One region of the Secundilactobacillus sp. MJ173 genome, then DNA from elsewhere that is predicted to be linked to it. Evidence: riboswitches for the same ligand, from Rfam matches in the RefSeq annotation. Region 1 holds a riboswitch; the other holds the start of a gene.

Region 1 (9,929 bases):
CGCGATTACTTCAACATCAGCCCAACACCGTAGTGAATAATCATGGTGAGAATCCCCACAATAATGTTACGAATAATGGCTGTTTTAACTAACCCTTTACCTAGCTTAGCGCTAAGAAAACCGGTAATCCCAACCGAAACGCAGACCGCCAAAATTGTGACTGGCCATTGAATCGAAACTGGCGATAACGTCATCGCTAACAGTGGAAAGACACCACCTGCAGCTGCAGAAAACATCGATGAGAACGCGGCATTCCACGGGTTCATATAGTGGTTTAGCGTTAAATCATACTTCACGTTGACCACCGTTTCCAACGGCTTTTTAGCCATTAACTCATTGGCGATCTTGGTCGCTGTTTCTTCAGTAACGCCACGGTCAGTATAGTGATTGATCACCGCTTGAAGCTCAGCTTGATAGTCAGTCTTCAACAAGCGTCTTTCAGTCCGAACTGTCGATTCTTCAGTATCTTTTTGGGTACTAACTGAAGCATATTCACCCGATGCCATGGAAAAGGCGCAGGCTAGCAAATCTGACAGACCCGCAATAAAGATGGTGAATTGATTGGGCGTCGCTACGGCAACACTAAACAGCACACCGACCACGGTTAGGATCCCATCATTGGAACCCAGAACACCCGCACGTAAGGTGTTTAATTTTTCATCCATCGTTTGGTTAGGCTTTTTCTTTTTTGGTTTGATAAGTACTTCACTCATTTTAAGCCCTCCCTAGATATGTCCAATTAACGTACCGATTGCATAGGTAACAATCATCGTCAGCACACCAGACACAATGTTTCTGACCATCCCGTTACCACGCTTCGCATCCCCCAAGGTGGCAGCACTAAAACCAGTTACGGCTAATGCGATAATGACCGCCAAAAAAGTACCCCAAATTCTAATAGCTGCTGGTAACATGGTGATTGCTAAGAGTGGTAGAATAGAGCCAATTGGAAACGAAATCATCGAAGCAATCGCCGCCGCATACGGGCTCGTATATTCCCCAACGTCGAAACCGTAACGTTCACGGACAGTTGTCACTAGTGCGTCTTGGCTCATCATCTCGCGCGTAGCCTGCTCGGCAAGTTCAGGTGTGATACCACCATCGACGTACTTTTGCTTAACAAAATTAAACTCGTCATCGTAATGATCTGCCAGTGCTTCTTTCTGATTCATGACTGCTCGCCGCTGCGCATCCTTTTGCGTGTTGACTGAAACGTATTCGCCCATCGCCATAGACACCGTACCGGCCAGCATTCCTGCAATACCAGAAATAAAGATAGCAAAGTTGCTGGTAGTCGCACCGGCAACACCAATAACGATACCGGCCACTGACACGATACCATCGTTAGCACCCATTACGGCTGCACGCATGATATTAATACGTTGCGCGAGAGTTTGCTTCTTTTTCACGAATATCAACCTTCTTTCCACTTTAGAATAATTCTTATCTACAACAATCATTCTAAACTCTCTTCAAGCAAAAGTAAAATACTTTTGCGGATTTTTTATTGTATTTTTGCAAAGCGGAGGTCCCTTTTATGAACGAACAAGTGGCAAAGTACCGACAACTATATATCGCAACACGTGACGCAATTCTCACCGGCCCACTTTCAAAACCACAAATTTCGGCTTTTCAGACACAATTAAACGAACTAAAACCTGCTTCATTAAGTGGTTTAGACAAGAAACTTGGGCAGGCGTACCTAGATTTGGTCAGCGAAAACCTCACCTACACCTCGCACCGACTCTTATTTGTTCTAAATTTGAACCATGATCACTCAACTATCCCGTTGCCCATTTCGATTGACCAACTACGATCTTGGCAAAAAACTCATGCAGCTGAATACGCCCTTTTTACACGCAATCCCTTTCTATATAACGGATTATCCATTGACGAAACGGCTGCATTAGCACTTTTGTAACATTCCCTTAATATTTCATACGCGATATGAGCGAAAAGACCGACTCTTCCAAAACTTGAAAGAGTCGGTCTTTTTGATTATTTTTCTCCAACTTCCCGCCTTTGTACTCAAAAATTGCACTGAAGTATCCTCATTTTCTAATTTATATTTCAGTTAAATGTAACATTTATGTTACGTGGCGCTTTCATATTTCTGTTTGTTACACGAATATGACAAAATTTCAAAAACATGACTATTTCCAGATTTAATGTAGTGATTCTGTCACTGAAAAGCAGATTTAGCATGTTATAGTAATACTCGTGGCAAGGATAAATAATTCCTAGCTTATAGTTTAATTAATTTAATCCCTATGCTTTATAGCATAACATCGAAAGGTTGGTCATACATTTTATGTTACCAAAATCATTATTTTCACGTAGTTTACTCATGTTCGGTACTTTAATCGGTCTCGGTTTTACTACTATCTCTGCTTCCGCTAAAGAATACACTGTTAAATCAGGCGATAGCCTTTGGGGCATTGCTAAGGACAACAACACCACTACTAAGGCAATTGTTGACGCTAACTCACTCAGCTCTGCACAGGCTGTGATTTTACCAAATCAAAAGTTAACCCTTCCTTCCGCTACAAAGGCTGATAAACACTCACGAATCAAGCCATTGACGGAAAGCACCTCAAACACTAACAGTAAACCAAAACAAACCGCAACTAAGACTGCTACTAGCGGTTGGACGACTATGGAAGCAACTGCTTATGATCCACAAGTCGCAGCTGGTGGCCAAGGGACTTCTATTCCTACCGGTACTGGTGTGGCGGCTGCCTTAGATCGTTATCCTAAAGGAACTCAGCTTGAAATCAAGTTTGAAGACGGCCATACCGAAAACCGGGTGGTTAACGATACGGGTACTTTCACCTACAGCAACCCTAACCAATTAGACATTTCAATGACTAACTCCGAAGCTATGCAATTTGGGCGTCAATCAGTCCAAGTGCGTGTGGTTGGTTAGACATCATTTTAAAAAATAAAAAAGACTTTCCTCTTCACAACTGGGGAAAGTCTTTTTTGTGCTAACAGGAACTCTCACCAACACCGTCTTTAGGGTTCCTGTGATACAATAACGTAAAATGATATTTGGAGGCTATTATTAATGGGAAAATACATCGTACATTCAACTCTAAGACCAGCCGGTACACAAGTGATGAATCAAACTGGCGGTCACACCTACTTGGCTGATGAGCCTTTAGTTGCCAAGGGAACCGACGCTGCGCCAAATCCCGTTCAATATTTATTGGGTGCCGTTGGTAGCTGTATGAGTGTAACGGCGCGTGACATTGAGAACTCAGAAGACAATTTAACCGTTAAGAAGTTCAAGGTGGATGTCGCTGGTGAAACAACCACCTTCAGCGATGGCAGTTCTAAAGTGACGCACATGACGATTAAGATCACCGCGGAGACTAACCTGTCCCCTTCTGACCACCAATTTTTCTTAAATGAAGTTGTCAGAAAATGTACCGTGCACGAATCATTAATCGGTGCAATTCCAATGGATATTACGTTTCAGTAAACACAAAAGCCATGATACCCGATTATCGAGTACCATGGCTTTTTGCTAAATTCTGGAATCCACTAAGTATGGCACAAGCTCTACATCTAACTTAAAGCGCCATCTTCAAGGTTTCCAAAACACCGTTATGATTGTTGTCAAATTCTGTCACGTGGGCAGCTGACTGCTGAATCTTAGCCGCAGCATTTTTCATAGCAAAACTATGCGGTGTCATAGTCAGCATACTCAAGTCATTTTCGTTATCACCAAAAGTCATTAACTCATCATCGGCAACTTGGTAATGATCCTGTAAGATGCGAATGCCTGACCGCTTATTGGCGTTGGCAGACCCCACCAGATCAGTGTTAAATCCTGACGTTTCATTGGTGAGTTTCGTCGGCAAAACTTTAGCCAACTTGGCCGAAGCTGAATCAAAGTTAATGCCCGGCTTGAAGCTGATGGCAAGTTTGGTAAACTGATCCTTCACCTTTTTACCCGCAATCGTAGCCAGATTATCAACGCCAATCACTGGTCGATAGTAATACTTCACGATCTTTAAAATCTCTGGATCCAGATCGCGGTTAACATAAGTGCCATGCAGACCAGAAACGACTTCTTGAACGATCGATCCGGGTTTAAACGTCTTCTTTAACAGCTGAATCACGCCATGAACCTGTTCATCGCTAATCGCTTCAATATGCTGAAGTTCACTGCCACTATGAACAATCGCACCATTTTGTGAGATGTAGTCCATTTGATCGGCAACTTCCGCAAACTCGTGCCGTAACCGTTGATACTGCGAACCGCTAGCAGCAACGAAATGAATATGACGAGCTTTCATCTGTTCGAACACTGACAGAAATAACTGCTTATCATACTTACGCTCGTCGTTTAAAAAAGTGCCATCCATGTCGACTGCTACCATCTTGATCATTTCATTACCCCGCTTTTTAAATTTTCCATACCGATTATCATAACGGAAAATGGTGAAAACTGCATGTTAATTTTTACTTTTTCAGTAATTAATTCACAGCGACTTCATGTACCAGGTATCGCAGGCACTATGTTCTGATTGAGAAAGTGGCTGAGACAACGGTTTGAAGCCGATTTTTTGATACAGCTGATTCGCGGGTTTCATGGCAGCAAAGGTTTCTAAATACAGTGACTGATAATGGGCCTTAGCGTAGTCAAAACAGGCTGGTAACAGTTGGCTAGCCGTCCCATGGTGCCGATAATCTGGATCCACGTAAAGTTTCTGTAACTCGGCAATTCCCTGTTCGGGGGCGATCGGTCCCACACCGCAGCCGCCAACCACTCGGTCTGTATCCGCCACTGCCACGAAGTATTTCGCAGCGGGTGTCTGCCGATACCATTCGCTCAAATGATCGACGAAGGGATCAAAGTATGCTGTCCCAGGTAAATTTAAATGCAATTGCTCTAACGACGTCCGCAGAATTTTTGCCATTTGGGCATCATCTGCTGGTTTAATTTCTCGAATCTTCATATGTATATCACATCTTCCCTTATGTTTGTTTAGCATTATACCAATTAAGAGAAGATGAGAAAAGTCTAGGCTGTGACTTGCCACTTCTGTTGATCCATAGCCATTTGCCAGAATGCCAGTTCATAGGCACTGCTGCGGACAAAGGCTGTTTGCATTTTATCCCTGGTAGTTGCATCCGACTGTGCAGCAACTTGATTAGTCAAATCAATCATCTGGTCCACGCTGTCGGTATAATCATCACTGTCGTAAGTTTCAATCCAACGTTGATATAGTTCAACTGGCGACCCCTTGGCAACCAGTTGCTGACCAATCTGATTGTAGAGCCAATAGCACGGCAGCAAACCGGCAATAGCCTGCTGAGGCGTGCCACGATAAAGCTCCGCGTACATATGATTGACGTAGTTATAAGCTGTGGGCGCAATGGGCGTGCTGGCAATCTCTGCTGGCGTAATCCCCAGTTGTTCAAAGAAGCCTTCACGAACAGCGATTTCGCCGTCTTTCAACCCCTGAGCGCCTTCTAACAAAAACTGTTTACCATGAGCGTCATCAACTTGATCCGCTACTAACTCATGCAATTTACCAAATTCACTCAGATAATACCGATCTTGAATGAGATAATACCGAAAAACGTCTTTGGGTAAAGTACCGGACTGCAGTTCATGAATAAAGGGATGTTCAAAACTCTTTTGCCAGAATGGTGCCGCTGCTTGATGAATTTGATCAGTAAACAATATAAAACCTCCTCAAGCGACGAAAACTGCTGAATCGAAAAAGCCGGCCAGAGAAACCCTGGCCGGCAGTTTTATCGCAAAATACGCGTTAACTTTCCTTCGCGAGGGTTAGCTCACAGGTTCAAAGGGTTCGGTCCGCGACCGTCTCAGCAATTTGCGCCCCTAGTTAATATACGTTGAGTATAGCATGTTTTACACCTTACTCTGCTAAAAAAGACCAAAATCCCTTTTTTATTCACTTAACTCATGTTACTATTAATTAAACTTTTCAAATTATTTTTTAATGTCCTTTTAACGATTACTGAGATGCTGAAACTTTCATGAAAACACGGACTATCCTTCCCAGATTTCAGTCCGACTTCCTAAATGTAACTTGCTTTCATCAATTTTTTAGCAGATCAGACCTTCCTAAAGATTAATTCAGCTGTTTCCTTGAATTAATTTTACATTGAAAACTATTTCTAATTTTCGCTTAATGCCCTGTAATTTTCATCATTAGCATATTGATTCAGTTTGATGATTAAAGAAGCCTATTTTGGCGAGCTTTCAAACTAATCAATTTCGGTGAAAATTTCGTTGAAATAGCCCAATATATTAACTATACCATTTGGATTGTGATAGTTGACATATTAGACTAGTTACCGTATATTTCATAGGCATAGGAGCGTGATTAATTTGCAAAATAACAACCTAGACCAAAAATCAATCAACGCACTTCGATTCTTAAGTGTTGATATGATAGAAAAGGCCAATTCTGGCCATCCTGGATTACCCCTTGGTGTTGCACCAATGGCGTACACGCTATGGACTAAACATTTAAACATTAACCCAACTGATGCGCACTGGCTCAATCGCGACCGGTTTATTTTATCTGCCGGTCACGGTTCATCTTTGCTGTACAGTTTATTACACCTTTCAGGCTTTAACTTAACGATTGAAGATTTAAAACAATTCCGTCAACTGAACAGTAAAACACCCGGTCACCCTGAATACGGTGTGACAGAAGGCGTCGAAGCAACTACTGGGCCATTGGGTCAAGGCTTGGGCATGGCTGTAGGAATGGCAATGGCTGAATCTCACCTTGCCGCACAATACAACAAACCTGGGTTTAACATTATGGATCACTATACCTACGCGATTGCTGGCGATGGTGACCTCATGGAAGGTATTTCTCATGAGTCTGCTAGTCTTGCCGGTCACCTTAAGCTAGGTAAACTGATCGTTTTATATGACGATAACAGCGTTTCGCTGGATGGTCCTACTGACATGGCGTTCACTGACGATACCCCTAAACGCTTTGAAGCGTACAACTGGCAAGTACTTCACGTAGCCAATGGTAACGACCCTGCAGAAATTAGTGCAGCCATCGAAACTGCTAAGCAAAACGCTGATCAGCCTACCTTGATCGATGTGAAAACCACCATCGGCTTTGGCGCACCAAACGCTGGTACCAACGGCGTGCATGGTAAGCCCCTTGGCGACGAAAACATGGCCGCCACTCGTGAAAAGCTCGGCTGGGACTACGAACCATTCGATATTCCTGATGATGTGCGTCAAAACTTTGACACTGCGGTTAAACAGCGCGGTATTGATAGCGAAGGCCACTGGCAAACGTTATTTGATGATTATTCAGGTAAGTATCCTGAACTTGCAGCTCAGTTTTTACAAAGTTTCAAACCAGTTTCATGTGATCTGAAGATTCCCATTAGCCACGTTGGCGAATCAGAATCTGGTCGAAATACCAGTCAACGGATCATTGGCGAAATTTCTGAACAATTACCTAGTTTCTGGGGTGGCAGTGCCGACTTATTCTCCTCAAACAAAACGAACGTTAAAACCGCTAACGCTTACGAACCTGCTGACCGACTCGGTAAAAACGTTTGGTTTGGTGTGCGTGAATTTGCGGAAGCTGCTGCTGTTAACGGTATGACCTTGCATGGCGGTGTTCATGCTTACGCCAGCACCTTCTTTGTTTTCTCAGATTACATGCGGGCTGCCATTCGGTTAGCTGCCATTCAAAAAATCCCGTCAACTTTTGTGTTCACTCATGATTCAATCGCCGTTGGGGAAGATGGCCCCACCCATGAACCGATTGAACAGTTAATGAGTTTCCGGGCAATGCCAAACGTCAACGTGATTCGGCCAGCAGACACCAACGAAGCGATTGCCGCTTGGAAGATTGCGCTTGCTGCGTCCGAAACACCAACCATGCTGGTGCTGACTCGGCAAAATCTGCCAACCTTACCACAGACAGAAGAACTCGCTGCTCAAGGTGTGCAACGCGGCGGTTACGTGCTGTCACCTGCTAAGGGAGCAACACCAGAAGGCATCTTAATTGCTACTGGCTCAGAAGTTCAACTGGCTATGGCAGCGCAGAAACAATTGCAAGAAGCCGGTCACGACGTCTCAGTTGTTTCATTGCCATCATTTGAACTGTTTGACGCTCAGACAGCTGAATACCGGGAACAAGTGCTGCCAAGTAGTGTCACCCGTCGAGTAGCCGTTGAAATGGGCACTTCTTACGGCTGGGAACATTACGTTGGTTTGCAAGGTAAAATTGTTGGTATCAATAACAGTTACGGTGAGTCCGGCAACCCAGATGCTATCATGAAACAGTTCGGCTTCACTGCTGATAATGTGGCAGCAACTTACTTAAAAACACTCAGCAACCAGCCTACCAATGCTTAATCTTATGAGGAGAAACTAACATGAAGAATCTAACGTTTAAAACAAAAATTTACTCTGATGGTGCAGATTTAGAAGATATGAAAGCCATCAATCAAAACGACTTTGTCACTGGTTTTACGACTAACCCTAGCTTATTAAAAAAAGCGGGTGTGACGGATTACCTCACCTTTGCTAAAGAAGCAGTCGCTACTTTCCCTGACGAAGCCATTTCATTTGAAGTGTTCAGTAACGACTACGACACCATGCTCAAGGAAGCTAAAATGCTCCATGACCTTGGTCCTCACGTTTACGTGAAAATTCCAATTCGCACGACTGCCGGCGAACCAACCACTGACTTAATCCATGATTTAACGGCTGATGGCGTTAAAGTGAACGTCACTGCTATCGCTACCGCTGAACAAGTGAAGGAAAGCGTCGACGCAATCGTACCCGGAACACCAAGTATCGTGTCGATTTTCGTTGGCCGAGTAGCTGATGCGGGTATTGACCCAATTCCATTCGTTGAAAAAAGCGTTGAACTAACCAAGGATCGTAGTGATGTTGAATTACTCTGGGCAAGTACCCGGGAAGTCTACAGCATTATGCAGGCTGAACAATTCGGCGTTGATATCATTACCGTACCACCGACCATTATTGACAAATTAGTTGCTAAGGCTGGGCAAACCGGCGATGATATCACCATGAATACCGTTAAGGGATTTGCGGCCGATATCGAAGCAACTGGTCTTAAGATTTTAGGATAACCATCAACAAATGAGCCACAAACAGCCTATCTATCAGTCGAATTTGACTAATAGATAGGCTGTTTTTCACTTAACTAGTGGTATCCTAGTGACTGGAGCATTTTCCGACTACAGCAACTACAGGAGGAAACAAAAATGAAATTCATACTGGCACCCGACTCTTTTAAAGGTGGTATGACTGCTAAAGAAGCAGCCGACGCCATGAAGAACGGGCTCAAAAAAATTTACCCAGACGCCGTTTTTGAAGAAGTTCCCATGGCTGATGGCGGTGAAGGAACTGTTCAATCATTGGTTGACGCCACTCACGGCCACTTCATCGAAAAACAAGTGACAGGGCCATTAGGCACGCCGGTCCAAGCAAGGTATGGCATCTTGGGTGATCAGCAGACAGCCGTGATTGAGATGGCATCTGCCAGTGGTATTCAATTCGTGAACAACCAGACACATAATCCACTGATTGCCACGACTTACGGTACTGGTGAACTGATGCTTGACGCTATGACTCACGGAAGCAAGCAAATCATCTTAGGCATTGGTGGCAGCGCAACTAACGATGGTGGCGCTGGTATGGCACAGGCTTTAGGCGTCCATCTATTAGATGAACATAATCGTGAACTTGACTTTGGTGGTGGTCAACTTGACCGTTTAAACCGAATTGATATTTCACAAATCGATCCCACCGTTAAGACCACTAAGATCATGATTGCATCCGATGTCACCAATCCCCTAGTCGGCTCCACTGGCGCATCCGCCGTCTTTGGTCCCCAGAAGGGTGCGACCCCCGAAATGGTCAAAACCTT
Region 2 (9,929 bases), on a different contig from region 1:
AATGGCAAGACATGGTACAAGCCATCTGCTGACTCATTGTCTAGTTACTTTATCAAGGATGGTGCCACTATCAATGTTCTGTACACTGATAAGGACACAACCACACAACCAGGTGGCGACAACCAAGGCACTGGTAATCCTACTGAAGTTGGTAACGGTTCATTCGTCATCAACCCAGATGGCACCATTACCTTTACTGATAAGAACGGTAAGACCTTAACCATTGATCCAAGTAAGTTAGGTCAAAATGGTAAGGATGGTCAAGCTGGCGTAGATGGTGTAAATGGTTCAGGTCAACCAATCGTCATCAACATCTACAACGATGATAATAGTTCAGACGGCACTGGCTCAACTGGTACCGACACCACAGGCACCGGCTCGAACGGTTCAACCTTAGTCGTATTGCCAGGTCAATCAACTGGTACTAAAGTCACTAAGAACCCTGATGGCTCATTAACCTTCACGTTCCCAGATGGTTCAACACAAAACGTTAAACCAGGTGATTCAGCCACTAATCCTGCAGGTGGTAATGTTAAGGTCAACCCAGATGGCACGATTACCTTCACTAACCCTGATGGTTCAAGCTACACCATTGATCCTAACAACAAGACCACTGGTACTACCCAACCAGGTAGCATTATCACTAATGTCACATTACCAGGTAAGAATGGTTCTGATGGCAAGAATGCTCCTGATCAAACTTTCTTGATTGAAAAGGATCCAAATGGCGGTGTTGTACTTCACTTACCAGATGGCTCAACTCAAACTCTTGAACCAGGTAAGACTGTTACATTACCAGGTGGTGGTACTGTTGTCTTGAACCCTGATGGAACAGTAGAATTTACTGATCCAAATGGCAACAAGTCAACAATCAATCCTAGTGATGGTACTAAGACCTCAGATGGTCAAATTACTGTCAATAACGGTGGTACTGGACTACCAAGTGTTGAAGGTGACGGCAACGTTATCATTATCAACCCTAGCGACGGTACAGTTAACTACGGTACTGGTTCAACCACTAACACAACTACAAATGGTCTTCCATCTACGGATGTCACATTGCCTGCTGGAAAAGATGGTCAAAAGTACACCATCAACTACACAAAGAACCCTGATGGTACGGGTGTTCTCAAGACTCCTGATGGCAAGACAGCAACCGTTAAGCCTGGAGACAAGGGTGAATTACCAAACGGTGGCACTTACACTGTTCTTCCCGATGGTTCATTGAGTATTGCTAACCCAGATGGCACAACTCTAATCGTTAACCCAACTGGTGGTACTAACGGCACTAACGGCGGAAGCACAACTGGTAACGGAGCTGATACAGATGGTGATGGTATTCCAGATAGCTTCGAAACCAAGATTGGTACTAACACTGACAAGACTGATAGTGATAACGATGGCGACACCGACTTCCAAGAAGTTTTAAACCACACTAATCCATTGGATCCTGCTTCTAACTTGAAGTCATTGGAAAACGGCGGTAAGGATGCTTCTGCTGGTACATCAACTAGTACCACGACTACTACCACAACCATTAACAATGTGCCAGGTCAGGACGGCGGTGTCAAAGCAACTAAGAATCCTGATGGTTCAATTACCTTCACATTCCCAGATGGTACAACGCAAACTGTTAAGCCTGGTGAAGGTGCAACTAAGCCTGACGCAAATGGCGGTTTCTTCACTGTAAATCATGATGGCACTATCACCTTTAACGACGGTAAGGGTAACAGTTACACGATTGACCCTAACAAGGGCACGACCACTAACCCAGTTATTGTTAACGTTCCAGGTCAAGACGGTGGTACTCAAGCAACTAAGAATCCTGATGGTTCAATTACCTTCACATTCCCAGATGGCTCGGCTCAAAATGTTAAACCTGGTGATTCAACTAAACCTGATGCAAATGGGACAACCTTTAAGGTAAATCCTGACGGCACAATTACCGTTACTGATAAGGATGGCAACAGTTACACCTTTGATCCTAACAACGGTCAAGGGACACCAACCCAACCAGGTAGCAAGTCTACAGTCGTTGTTCTTCCTGGTAAAGATGGTGCAACTAGTGTTGTGACTGCTGAAAAGACACCAAATGGCGATGTTATTCTTCACTTACCAGATGGTTCTACCCAGACAGTTGAACCAGGTAAGAGTGGCACATTACCAGATGGGACTAAGTACACTTATAACCCAGATGGCACACTGACATTTACAACACCAGATGGTAAGAAGACCACTATTAATCCAGACAACGGTACAAGTGAGTTAACGACTTCTACCAGCACTAATACTACTACTACCAACAACAATGGCGGTACGACTAACAACACGACCAACAACTACTATGGTACAGATGGTCCTGCAAGTGCCACTATCAAGTTGCCAGCTGGCAAGGACGGCAATGCTTACACGATCACTTACACCAAGAATCCTGATGGTACTGCAACTATCACGACTCCTGATGGCAAGACAGAGACTGTTAAACCAGGCGCTACTGGTACCTTACCAAATGGCGGAACTTACACAGTGCTTCCTGATGGTTCATTAAGTATCACTAACCCAGATGGTACCACAACAGTTGTTAACCCAGGTGGTGGAACAAATGGCTCAACTACCAACAATGGTGGTTCGACTCCAACTGACACTAACAATGGCAACGGAACTGATACCGATGGTGACGGTGTTCCTGATGGCCTCGAAGGTAAATTAGGGACCAATGCAGATAACAAGGATACTGATGGTGATGGCGACACCGATTTGCAAGAATTGATGAACGGCACTAACCCTAAAGATCCGACATCTAACTTGGCATCATTGAAGAACGGCGGTTCAACTACCAACAACAATGGTGGCAACCCAATTACCATCAACATGCCAGGTCAAAACGGTGGGACTACTGCAGTCAAGAATCCTGATGGTTCAATCACCTTCACGTTCCCAGACGGCTCTACTCAAACTGTTAAACCAGGTGATAATGACACCAAGACTAATCCAGCTGGCGGTACCTTCAAGGTTAACCCAGATGGCACGGTTACCTTTACTGATAAGGATGGGAACAGCTACACTCTTGATCCTAACAAGAACAATGGTGCAACTACCCAACCAGGCAGCAAAGACACGGTTGTTGTCCTTCCTGGTAAGGACGGTACAACTTCAACTGTAACGGTTGAAAAGGGCACTGATGGAACAATCACCTTGCACTTGCCAGATGGCTCAACTAGAACTGTTAAACCAGGTGACTCAGGTACCTTGCCAGATGGCACTCAGTACAAAGTTAACGGCGATGGCACGATCACCTTTACTAACCCTAATGGTGGCTCATCAACCATTGATCCTAACAAGGGTGCTACAAACAACGGCGGTACCAACGGAACCAATGGTACGAACGGGACTAACGGAACCAATGGTACAAATGGTATCAATGGAACTAATGGTACGAACGGCACCAACGGAACCAATGGTGTTAACGGCTCGAACGGTACAGTCACAGTTTCTATCCCAGGTCAAACTGGCGGTACAACTGTCACTAAGAACCCTGACGGCTCATACACGATTACCTTCCCAGATGGCAGTCAAGATGTTGTTAAACCAGGTGATAATAGTACTAAGACTAATCCAGAAGGCGGCAGCTTCGTTGTTAACCCCGATGGTACAATCACCTTCACCGATAAGAACGGTAAGAACTACACCTTCGACCCAAGTAAGATTGGTGGACAACCAACTGCTGATGACAGTAAAGCAACTGTTGTGGTCATCCCTAGTCAGGACGGTAAGAACACGATTCTGACCGTTGAAAAGACGACTGGTGGTCAAACACTGCTTCACTTCCCAGATGGTTCTTCTACACCTGTTAAACCTGGTGATACTGGTAAAGTTCCTGGCACTGATACCACCTACAAGGTTAATGAAGATGGTACAATCACCTTCACTAACCCAGATGGTTCATCAACAACCATTGATCCTAATGCCGGTAAGACGAACGTTGTCAATGTAACGCCAAATGGTGGTAACGGCGATAACGGTGGTACGACAACTCCAGGCAACACTAACGGAGCTGGTACACCAATCACCATCAACTTGCCAGGTCAAAACGGTGCAACTACTGTCACTAAGAACCCTGATGGCTCATTCACCTTCAACTTCCCAGATGGCAGCAAGGAAACTGTTAAACCAGGTGACAACTCATCTAAGACTAACCCAGCAGGCGGCACCTTCGTGGTCAACCCTGATGGTACCATTACCTTCACTGGCAAAGATGGCAAGACTTACACCATTGACCCAAGCAAGATCGGTGGTCAACCAACCGACAGCGACTCAAAGAGCACTGTTGTGGTAATCCCTGGTCAAGACGGTAAAGATGGCACACCTGGTAAAGCGACAATCTTAACTGTTGAAAAGACACCAAACGGCGACACACTCATCCACTTCCCAGATGGCACGACTCAAACTGTTAAACCTGGCGATGGTGACAAGTTACCAAATGGCGGCTCATGGGTTGTAAATCCTGATGGTACGATTACCTTCACTAACCCAGATGGCAGCAAGACGACTATCAATCCTAATGATGGTACTAAGGGTCCTATCAACACTGATCCTAAGACTGGAACTAACGGCACCAATGGCACGAATGGTACCAACGGCACTAATGGTTCAACCGTAGTCTTTGTACCAAACAAGGATGGTAATGGCGGTACCATGGTTACTCTTACTAAGCAACCAAACGGTGATGTTACAGTTACTACTCCAGATGGCGGCAGTCAAACACTCAAACCTGGTGAAACTGGAACCTTACCAAACGGCGGTAAAGCAACTGTTAACCCAGATGGCTCCGTAACCATCACTAATCCTGATGGTTCACACTTCACGGTTGTTCCAAATGGTGGTAATGGTGGTACGACTAATAACACCACTAACAACACCACTAACAACATTACCAACAACTATGGTTCAGATGGTTCGACCAGCACCACGGTAACATTACCAGCTGGTAACGATGGTAAGGGTGGCGTTACGATCACTTACACCAAGAACCCAGATGGCTCAACTACCTTGACCACTCCAGACGGTGACAAGACAGTTAAACCAGGCGACACAGGGACCTTACCAAATGGCAGCCCATACGTTGTTAACCCTGATGGTTCATTGACGATCACTAACCCAGATGGCAGCAAGACGACCATCTTCCCTGGTGGTACGACTAACCTCGGTGGCGGTACAACCAACAACGGTGGTGTAACCAACAATTACTACTACGGTAATGGCACTGATGTTAACGGTAAATTGCCAGACGGTTCTAAGATGAACTTAACCAAGAACCCTGATGGTACGCTGACAATCACCTTCCCAGATGGTTCTAAACAAACTGTCACTGTTCCAAATAATGGTGAGACCGGTGACAAGGGTACTTTACCAAATGGTGATACTTGGACCGTTAACACAGATGGTACTGTTACGATTACCTCTAAAGATGGTAAGACTAAGACTATCTTGAACGTCAACCAAGACAAGACTCCTGATAATGGATCTGGTGAGAATCCGAACCAAGGTGGTAACCCAACTGGTCCTTCAACTGGTATCGATACAACGCCAACTACTGATCAAGGCACTGCCGTAACGACTCCAGGTAACGACAATGCTGGAAACAATGGTGGTAGCGATACTACTGGTACCTCAACTGGTGCTGGTGAAGGCACTGCTACTGAAGGCGCTGGCGACAACGGCGGCTTAGTAGCAGGCGGTGACAACGGTACTGCAGCTGGTACTGACGGTACTGCCACTGCAGGAAACGCTGAAGGCGGTACAGCAACTGCCCAAGGTACTTCTGCAGGTGCAGCAACAACTGCTACTAGTCAGGCTAACGGCAACAAGCAAGCTGCTGACAAGAGCGCATTACCTCAAACTGATGAAAATCAAGCACAGGGTGTTGCAGCACTTGGCTTCCTAGGCGTACTTGCTTCACTACTTGGCTTGGCAGGAGCAAAGAAACGTCGTAAAGACATTTAGTAACAAACAGTAGTTATCTTCCGTTTAAATTTCTCCCTCAAAATTTTAAACGATGAAGCCCCGCATACGCAGATGGCGTATGCGGGGCTTTTATGATTGATCCCGATTAAATGAGGTACATTCAAAAGGACACCACAACTCTAATCTAGAGTATTGCGGTGTCCTTTTGCGCTTAATTAAGAGCTTAATGCTTAAACGACTTAGCAACTTCTCGCATTGCTGCGATGCTCTTACTGATGACGGTGACTAAATCATCTACTGTTGACTGTGGCTGAGTGTTTAACCAGTCTGTGATTGTACCAATTAAGCCACTACATGCAAAGCCAACAGCAGCCCGATACTTTTCATTGGATGCATCGATATGCTCAGCATCTAAAACATAATAGATGAATAGTGCATTGATTTGCTTGAAAGCCTGAATATTTTCACCGCGATCAGTGAGCGCTTCAAATAATTGTTGATGATCAACGAAATATGCAACGATATTGGTCGCTATTGGTGTAAAATCGTTGTTTTCATCACGTGGATAGTATTTTTCAAATATACCTGTGAGCTGATTAACGGTATCAGCCACCACTGAATCATAGAGATCATAGACGTCCTTAAAATGAATATAGAAAGTTCCCCGACCAATATCACTTTCTCTAGTAAGTTCTGCAACGGTGATCTTGTCAATTGGATTATCGTGCAATAGTTTGACGAACACCTTTTTCAATTGACGTTGAGTCTTTAACGTTCGCCGATCTGGTTGATCACTCTTCTTAGAAACCACTTTTTGTCCCCCTCTAAGTTGAGTTATCATCCTATTTCCCCCTCGATGATTGGTGAACAATCTCATCAGATGTGTCTATTAATGAACTAATCTATTTAATTGAGTATTGTACACTAATCTTATCTACATTATATTATTTTTAAATAGAAAAACAACAATTATGTTGTGAGCGTTTTCTTGGATAAGCATTAAGTATTTATACACAGGTCTTGGGAGACACTGTGTAGGAGTGACTGCGGGGGTTACTAGGTTATCTAATGGGGGATAGGTTTATGGATTATTTAGCTTTTTTGGGGAAGAATGAACGCACTAAACTGGGAATTTTAGGGGTATTGGCTGAAAATGCGCGGCGAGATGTTGAGGTCAAACAGATCATCGACCAAGTATCGATAACACGTTATAAGTTCAACCAACTCATTGACGAATTAATTCAAGATTTAGGGAGTATTCAGCAAAAAGATTGTCAACTCACTGTCAAAGATAATCTTGTCGTTTGTGACGGTATTGATTATTCAATCTGTCAGCAGTTGCAACTTATCTACTTGAAACAATCACCGCGGTTTCAGGTGTTTGAATTTGAGTATCTTAATCAGCAGACTCAGTCACGCCAGAAGTTTCTGCTTGATCATTTTATGAGTCAGTCAAAGTACTATGCACTACGGACTCAAGTTGAAAATGTGCTGGATAATAAAGCGGTGACGCAAGCTCGGCCAATAGGTGGCAGTCTGCACCCAGAACTTGTCGAACGGGCCAAAATTTCTAATATTTATTATCATTTCTTTAACGGGATTGAAGACCCATTTCCTGAATTAGAGAGCGAGACTTCACGTTTTTGTAATTTCTTATGTATGACCTTTGGTATTTCACTGACACCTAGTGAACGGTTGAAATTGAAGATGTTTGTCCAGATTCAAGTTAAACGGTTGGCTGGTCGGCATTTTTTAAATATTCGTCATTTAGCAACGTTAGAACGGGATACACGACTGTCATTTTTAAAACATTATTACCTCGAAAACGTTTCTCATAGTGGGGAATCGGACATTGATTCTGAAATCTGTTACCTATTCTTATTTTTACGCAGTCAGCAAATTATGGCTTCCGTGCCGGTTAAATTCTGCCAGCAGTTGCAGCAGCAATATAATAATGGCAGCAAACACTTTGAACGCGTTTTAGCTGAAACGCTGGTGATCGATCAGGCCAAATTCACGGGTGAGGAGCAGCAAAAACTGCCCAGCATATCACCCAGTTAACAGTGTGGCTGATGATGTTTGACTACTTTGATTTCACCGAGGTTATTGCGTCTGATCAGTCCCATATGGCCATGGATTTTCCAGCACTCACCATTTTAGGCAAGCAACTGGTGGATGAGGCCATTAAGGTTTTTGATCTCCAGCTTTGTGACGAATGCCGTGCCAAGTTGCTCAAGTCCTACGTTAAAATTTTGATTGCGGATGTGCCTAGTGAATTAGCGCGGGATAACGTCACAATTTGCGTTGATTTTGTTCAAAGTATTGTGCCGATGGACTATTTCGCTAAATTATTGGTGGCTAATCTTGGCGCAGGCATTGTGCTGACCAATCAGTTGAGTAGCGATGTTGATGTGTTTCTCTCCGACATTTACGTGGCAAGCATTCATGATATTCCACAGGTAACGATGCTGGATCCGCTAAAGACATCGAGCTGGGAGAAATTACGGCAAACTATTGCGGGCGTGAAGCAAGCTAAGCTGGAAGATTTTTTGGCGGCAAGCTAATTAGTGTAAACCCTTGACTTATTTCAGTAAACTCGCTTTAATTAGAATTAAGAATTCAAATTGAATAAACATTGTGGTCTGGGGTGCTAGTGATAGCTGAGAGATACCCAAATAACCTGATGCAGTTCGTACTGCCGTAGGGAGCGCCATGTTAGTCGACAGACTACCAGTCCATTTGAGAACCATTCAAGTGGGCTTTTTTATTTGCTGAGCGACCAGTCACAGTGTTGGCTTGGAGGAAGAAACATGCAAGCAACAACGATTATCAAGAACGGGTTGATCGTCACGCCAACGGGTGTGGTGAACGGTGATTTAGCGATTAAAGACGGTAAAATTGCGGCCATTGGTGAGCTATCTGAAGATGCCGCGGAAGTGATTGACGCTCAAGGTCAACTGGTTTTACCGGGAATGGTGGATGCACACGTGCACATCAACGAACCGGGACGCAGTGACTGGGAAGATTACCATACTGGCAGCCAAGCGCTTGCGGCTGGCGGAACGACTAGTATGGTGGTGATGCCATTAAATGCGCTTCCGGCTCGGACAACCGCAGCTGAATTTACCCGTCATCGTGCCATCGCTGAGGGTAAATCTTACATTGATTTTGCATTGTATGGTGGCTTAGTACCCGGTAATCAAGCGGATATTGGACCGATGGCGGATGCTGGTGCAGCTGGCTTTAAAGCGTTTATGGCAACCACTGGCAGTGATGCGCCCGGTGATTTCCATAACGTGGATGATTATGATTTGTACCGGGGGATGCAGGCAATCGCTAAGACTGGTTTACGACTATCATTACATGCTGAAAATGCCGTTTTGACTGATCGGCTGGCTGAAGATAAGATTGCCCATCATCATACGAATATTCAAGCCTACATTGATTCACGACCGCCAATGGTGGAAGTGGAAGCAGTTAGACGGGCTTTGTATCTGGCTAAGCAAACTGGCTGTAAGTTACATTTCGTCCACCTGTCGACTGGTGAAGCTGTTCGGGAAGTTCAACGAGCACAAACAGAGGGGCAGAATGTGACTTGCGAAACCTGCGTGCATTATTTGGCGCTAAATACGACTGATTTTAAGCAAATTGGTCCCTTAGCGAAGTGTTCACCCGTGTTACGGACACCTGAGGTCCAGGCTGACTTATGGCGGGAAGTTCAAGCAGGCCACGTTAACGCGGTGACCTCGGACCATTCACCAGCACCCGCGGAGATGAAGGCGAACCCTAACAACAATATTTTCGAAGTCTGGGGTGGCATCAGTGGTGCGCAGAATAACTTAGATGTTTTTTACGATGTTGCGGTTAAATCAGGGCGCTTAAACTTGCAGCAGTTTGTCCAGCTAACCGCTGCGGGACCAGCTCAATTATTCGGCCTGAAAGATAAAGGGCAACTGAGAGTTGGC

Evidence for each region. Region 1 has a riboswitch for thiamine pyrophosphate ahead of tenA (thiaminase II). Riboswitches for the same ligand answer to the same signal wherever they lie in the genome.
Region 2: it holds a riboswitch for thiamine pyrophosphate, as region 1 does, so the genes downstream of both, allB (allantoinase AllB) here and tenA (thiaminase II) in region 1, are expected to answer to the same signal.

Annotation. Positions count from the first base shown of each region.
Region 1 covers NZ_BAAKGN010000071.1:7,735-17,663, reverse strand. The annotation lists gene AC6H04_RS11260 (VIT1/CCC1 transporter family protein) at 6-713, opposite strand; gene AC6H04_RS11255 (VIT1/CCC1 transporter family protein) at 726-1,370, opposite strand; gene AC6H04_RS11250 (hypothetical protein) at 1,538-1,921, shown strand; gene AC6H04_RS11245 (LysM peptidoglycan-binding domain-containing protein) at 2,312-2,926, shown strand; gene AC6H04_RS11240 (OsmC family protein) at 3,068-3,484, shown strand; gene AC6H04_RS11235 (HAD-IIB family hydrolase) at 3,576-4,397, opposite strand; gene AC6H04_RS11230 (GNAT family N-acetyltransferase) at 4,491-4,967, opposite strand; gene tenA (thiaminase II) at 5,033-5,698, opposite strand; TPP riboswitch at 5,776-5,872, opposite strand; gene tkt (transketolase) at 6,374-8,386, shown strand; gene AC6H04_RS11215 (transaldolase) at 8,407-9,129, shown strand; gene AC6H04_RS11210 (glycerate kinase family protein) at 9,265-9,929, shown strand, end outside.
Region 2 covers NZ_BAAKGN010000058.1:80,815-90,743, reverse strand. The annotation lists gene AC6H04_RS08775 (KxYKxGKxW signal peptide domain-containing protein) at 1-6,003, shown strand, start outside; gene AC6H04_RS08770 (TetR/AcrR family transcriptional regulator) at 6,188-6,805, opposite strand; gene AC6H04_RS08765 (hypothetical protein) at 7,048-8,025, shown strand; gene AC6H04_RS08760 (hypothetical protein) at 8,037-8,528, shown strand; TPP riboswitch at 8,598-8,689, shown strand; gene allB (allantoinase AllB) at 8,775-9,929, shown strand, end outside.